2 linked regions of the Jilunia laotingensis genome follow. The protein of the gene in region 1 interacts with the protein of each later gene in a pairwise test. Links are inferred from orthologs where the notes say so. Each region holds a gene or a part of one and is shown on either strand. Other genes may lie near its edges.

What was found. The genes of interacting proteins can lie anywhere in the genome.
Region 2: the proteins of ribD (region 1) and accC interact in binary tests that used the Escherichia coli proteins (3 or more experiments, as listed by UniProt). The link is inferred for Jilunia laotingensis from one-to-one orthologs.

The regions. Positions count from the first base shown.
Region 1 is NZ_JACRTF010000001.1:781,033-783,864, forward strand. What follows is about bases 1-2,794. They hold ribD (bifunctional diaminohydroxyphosphoribosylaminopyrimidine deaminase/5-amino-6-(5-phosphoribosylamino)uracil reductase RibD), read left to right. Parts: upstream 1-774; coding sequence 775-1,815; downstream 1,816-2,794. Other genes in these bases: prmC (peptide chain release factor N(5)-glutamine methyltransferase), read right to left, coding at 1-720; bamI (BamI family beta-barrel-assembly machinery protein), read left to right, coding at 1,954-2,794. Also shown: more of bamI, read left to right, coding at 2,795-2,832. UniProt on the Escherichia coli protein: Converts 2,5-diamino-6-(ribosylamino)-4(3h)-pyrimidinone 5'-phosphate into 5-amino-6-(ribosylamino)-2,4(1h,3h)-pyrimidinedione 5'-phosphate.
Region 2 is NZ_JACRTF010000001.1:3,269,890-3,272,884, forward strand. What follows is about bases 4-2,960. They hold accC (acetyl-CoA carboxylase biotin carboxylase subunit), read left to right. Parts: upstream 4-704; coding sequence 705-2,216; downstream 2,217-2,960. Other genes in these bases: H8744_RS12440 (acyl-CoA carboxylase subunit beta), read left to right, coding at 4-685; H8744_RS12450 (biotin/lipoyl-containing protein), read left to right, coding at 2,231-2,755; H8744_RS12455 (DMT family transporter), read right to left, coding at 2,867-2,960. Outside these bases: more of H8744_RS12440, read left to right, coding at 1-3; more of H8744_RS12455, read right to left, coding at 2,961-2,995. UniProt on the Escherichia coli protein: This protein is a component of the acetyl coenzyme A carboxylase complex; first, biotin carboxylase catalyzes the carboxylation of the carrier protein and then the transcarboxylase transfers the carboxyl group to form malonyl-CoA.

The sequences.
Region 1 (2,832 bases):
TTCAAAATATAGTTGTCCTTCGCCCGTTAATAATTCTCTCCCCAAAATTGCAATGCACCGGTAAAAACAAAGCGGATCATTATCAGAAACAAACAAAGCCAATTCGGGTTCCCAGTCAAGTACGTTCAACTCCATCTCTTCTCGCTCAGCCTCTGTTACGTAAGGAGGGTTACTGACAATAATATCAAATTTTGCAGAGCCTATAGATTGATCCGCAAACACATCCTTCTTTTCAAAAAGAACGTTTGCCCCTAATACTTCATTGTTAGTACGAGCTATAGCAAGAGCATCGTCCGAGATATCCCACGCAACAACATCTTTATATCCCTCCAATGAAAGGGAAACAGCAATGCATCCGCTTCCGGTTCCAACATCCAGTATCCGAATGAACCGGTTCTTGTTTTCACTGATAATAAGCTCAACCAATTCAGCGGTTTCAGGACGAGGAATCAAGACTCCCGGTGCTACCTGAAAAGGCCTACCGAGAAAAGACGCAACACCTCGTATATATTGTATAGGCTCATTTTTCCTTAAACGCAGTAATATGTTTTCCAGTTCATGCTGTTTGCTTTCCGATAAATTGATATCTTTGCCCAAGTAAATATCGAGCGCATCCATACCCAGCATGTCACAGCAAATCATCATCACCAGGCTTTTTAATTCCTGAGGAGGATATAAATCTTGCAACGACTGACGGATATAAGCAGAAACTCGATTCATAAATTATTGTTTTTGGAGTGCAAAAGTACAAAATATTATAGCAAAAGGTAGAAAATGAAAGAAGAAAAATATATGCAACGCTGCATTGAACTGGCAGGAAACGGTTTATGCAACGTGTCACCCAACCCGATGGTAGGAGCAGTCATCGTGTGCGATGGGAAAATCATTGGAGAGGGTTATCATATACGTTGCGGAGAGGCACATGCAGAAGTCAATGCTATCCGATCTGTTAAGGACGAATCCTTATTAGAACGCTCTACAATTTATGTCAGTCTCGAGCCATGTTCACATTACGGTAAAACTCCCCCCTGTGCGGACCTGATTATTGAAAAAAAGATTCCCAGAATTGTAATAGGCTGCCAAGATCCTTTTTCAAAAGTGGCAGGCCGCGGTATTCAAAAGTTGCGTGATGCCGGCAGAGAAGTTATAGTAGGAGTACTCGAAGCCGAATGTCGTCAACTGATATGCAAATTCATTACTTTTCATACTTTCCATCGCCCCTATATCACTCTGAAATGGGCAGAATCTCAAGACGGATTTATTGACCTCAACCGGACTGCCGGCAACCCGGTAAAACTATCTACTCCGTTGACATCAATGATTGTACATAAAAAAAGGAGCGAATCAGATGCAATCATGGTGGGAACTCGGACAGCACTACTTGACAACCCTTCGCTGACTGTACGCAATTGGTATGGTAAAAATCCCATTCGAATCGTACTGGATAAAGATTTGTCTCTCCCGACCAGCCTCCACCTCTTCGACGGCAGTGTACCTACATTGATATTCACGGAGAATCAACATTCTCCGCTTTCCAACCCGGAATACATTGTCCTCAATTATCAAAAAGATATTCTGCCCCAAATAATGGAAGAGCTTTATAAAAGAGGAATACAATCGCTTTTGGTTGAAGGTGGTTCTATTTTACTACAATCATTTATAGATGCAGGATGTTGGGATGAAGCTTTCGTAGAGCAAGCCTCAAAAGAGTTACATTCCGGTGTTAAAGCACCTGAAATAAGGAATAAAATTAGTTATTCCACAGAAAAATGTTTCGGAGTAGAAATTAAACATTACTCAAACCTTGAAGTCTAAAACAGCCCTGTTCAGAGGGTTTTCTGTCGATAAAACGGGGATTATTATCTATAATTTTATATAAAACTTCCTCACAATCTTCTCTATCGGGAAAAATGTTCCTATTTTTGCAACTTGTAAATAAACACAATCTTTCAAATGAGAATAAAGTTTTTATCAGTCATTGTAAGTTTCCTACTCGTGTCATTTGCCATGAGTTCTTGCCTTGGTGATGATGATCCGGTCGAATACAGTCCGAATTCAATGTTAATGGCATTTGAACTTGATACTGTGCATGGAGTTAATTACAAATTCACAATAGATCAACTTACCGGTAAAATTTACAATGTAGATTCATTACCCGTCGGTTCGGATACTATTATCGATAAAATCCGAATTACCAAACTCAGTGTTTCCGGCTTCGTTACAATCAGAAATCATGCCAACACAGGAGATTCAGTCTTCAATATGGAAGATTCAGTCAATCTGGTGGGAACAATGGAAATTCTACCTGACGGCAAACCCGGAAAACCTTTCAAATTCAAAGTATGGACTATGGATATGAAATATTCAAAAGATTATTCTCTTTATGTACGTGTCCATCAGCAAGTGCCCGATTCTCTACAATGGGGGAAAGACGCCATGAAAGTTGATTTTGCTCCCACAATTACAGGGAAACAAAAATCCATTATTTATAAAGAACAAATATTTACTTACGCTGCCAATTCACCCGTTTATTCGACCAACTTGTCTGATGGCAGGAACTGGACATCAGGGGCTGCCAGCGGATTACCTTCCACTGACCTTACTTCCATTGTCACTTTTAGAGGTCTGTTATATGCTACAGTAGAAGGCAGTGGTAAAGTATACAGTTCGGAGGACGGACGGACGTGGAATGAAGTTCCTTCATTCGGTGAAGTAATCAGATTAATTTCTCCGATGAATAAAGGTTTATCGGGAGAGATATTAACCGGTATTAAAACATTTATTCCGGAAAACGTTGAGAGATTCTGTACGACTGAAGATGGAAGTGATTGG
Region 2 (2,995 bases), 2.5 Mb from region 1 along the record:
CCGTTCCGTAGCCGATGACAACAGTTTCTTCGAGTTGCAGGAAGAGTATGCGAAGAATATTGTGATCGGGTATATCCGTTTGAACGGAAAGACGGTCGGAGTGGTGGCAAACCAGCCTATGGTGCTTGCCGGGACACTCGATATCAATGCTTCCGTGAAAGCTGCTCGTTTCGTCCGTTTCTGCGATGCTTTCAACATTCCGCTTTTGACATTGGTCGATGTGCCGGGATTCCTTCCGGGCGTAGACCAAGAATACGGAGGCATCATCCGCAATGGAGCCAAACTGCTGTATGCTTATTGTGAAGCGACCGTCCCGAAAGTGACCGTCATCACTCGTAAGGCTTATGGAGGTGCTTATGACGTGATGAGTTCCAAACATATCCGGGGAGATATCAATCTGGCATTCCCGACTGCCGAAATTGCTGTGATGGGACCGGACGGTGCCGTGAATATACTTTTCCGTAAGGAAATAGACAAGGCGCAGAATGCCGAAACCAAGCGCAAGGAGTTGCAGGACGATTATCGTGGTAAATTTGCCAATCCGTACCGTGCTGCCGAACTGGGCTATGTGGATGAAGTGATCGATCCTGCCATTACGCGCTTGCGCCTGATACGCAGTTTCGAAATGCTGGCTAACAAACGCCAGTCCAATCCGCCTAAGAAACACTCTAACATCCCACTTTAATGCCGAGGAGGACATCGTTATGATAAAAAAGATATTAGTTGCTAACCGTGGCGAGATTGCCATGCGTATTTTCCGTACTTGCCGGGTGATGAATATTGCCACGGTGGCCATATATACCCGTGTAGACCGGGGGGCACTCCATGTACGGTATGCCGAAGAAGCTTATTGCATTTCAGACTCACCCGAAGATACTTCCTACCTGAAACCGGAGAAGATACTTGCCATCGCCAAGAAGACGGGAGCTGCCATTCATCCGGGATACGGATTCCTTTCGGAGAATGCGGATTTCGCACGCCGCTGTGAGGAAGAAGGGGTGATCTTTATCGGGCCGAGTGCCGATATAATTGCCAAAATGGGTATTAAGACGGAGGCACGAAAGATCATGAGGGAAGCCGGATTGCCCATTGTGCCCGGGACGGAGAATCCCGTGAAAGGTATCGAGGAAGCAAAGAAAGTGGCTGCCGAGGTAGGATACCCGATCATGCTGAAGGCCTTGGCCGGAGGTGGAGGAAAAGGGATGCGTCTGGTACATTCGGAAGAAGAGGTGGAAGAGGCATTGCGCTTGTCACAGTCCGAGGCCGGAAGTTCGTTCGGCAATAATGCCGTTTATATCGAGAAGTATATTGAGAATCCGCATCATATAGAGGTGCAGATTTTAGGAGATAAATATGGAAATGTAGTCCATCTGTATGAACGCGAATGTTCTATTCAGAGGCGTAATCAGAAGGTTATCGAGGAATCACCGTCGCCTTTTGTAAAGGATGAAACCCGTGCCAAGATGTTTAAGGTAGCCGTGGAAGCTTGCAAGAAGATCGGTTATTACAGCGCGGGGACGCTTGAGTTCATGATGGATAAGGATCAGAATTTCTATTTCCTCGAGATGAATACCCGTCTTCAGGTGGAACATCCTGTGACGGAAGCGTGTACGGGTGTGGACTTGGTTCGCGATATGATACAGGTAGCTGCCGGCAATCCTTTGCCTTACAAACAGGAAAACATCGAATTTCGCGGGGCTTCCATCGAATGCCGTATTTATGCGGAAGATCCGGAGAATAATTTTATGCCTTCACCCGGTGTCATCACGGTACGCGAGGCTCCCGAAGGACGTAATCTTCGTCTGGATAGTGCCGCCTATGCCGGTTTCGAGGTATCGCTCCATTATGACCCGATGATTGCGAAGCTCTGTTGCTGGGGACGTACCCGTGAATCTGCCATCTCGAATATGGCTCGTGCCCTTCGGGAGTATAAGATTCTCGGCATCAAGACTACCATCCCTTTCCACCAACGTGTGTTGAAGAATGCCGCTTTCCTGAAAGGGGAGTACGATACTACATTTATTGACACCCGTTTTGACAAGGAGGATTTAAAGCGTAGGCAGAACACCGATCCTACGGTGGCGGTGATTGCTGCTACCCTGAAGCATTACGAGCAAGAGAAGGAGGCGGCTTCGAGGGCAACCACGCTTCCCGTAGTGGGCGATTCTCTTTGGAAATATTATGGCAAGTTGCAGATGACTGCCAATAACTATTAAAATATGGAATGTTTATGAATACAATATTAGCAACCTATTATGCCCATATACAGGATGTACCCGGCAGTGAATACAAGGTGGAAATTCTGGAAGACGGGCCTATCAAGAAAGTGGCTGTGAATGGGAAGATTTATGAGGTGGATTATAATGTAGGGGGCGACTCCATCTATTCCATCATCATAGATAATCATTCGCACGGTGTACAGATTTCTCCCAATTCTCATTCATCCTATACCATCATGAATAAAGGAGAACTTTTCCAGATTGAACTGAAAAGTGAGATGGAGAAGATTCACAATGCCCACAGTGGTTCCGATAGCATCGGCAGACAGGTAGTGGAAGCCCCTATGCCGGGTGTGATCCTCAAGACATATGTGAAGAAAGGGGATGAAGTGAAGAAAGGTGATCCACTCTGTGTATTGGTGGCCATGAAAATGGAAAACGAAATCCGTTCGACAACGGACGGAGTGGTGAAAGAGATTTTCGTAGAAGAAAACATGAAAGTGGGACTGAACGACCGGATTATGGTGGTAGAATAATTTCCGTTTCATCTTAACCGCATTATCAATATATGTAATGACCCGTAACAATAGATGTGAAGGGGCGTTACATATATTGTTATTTATAAGGAGGTGTAGTCTGGCAGCTTTTTATCTAGAGGATCGTTTTTCTCTGAGTATGACGATGCTCACAGCGGAAACAATCAGCAGGATACCCACCATTCCTTCTATGGTAAACCGTTCCTTGAATGCCAATGCCCCGATGACTACTGCCGTTAA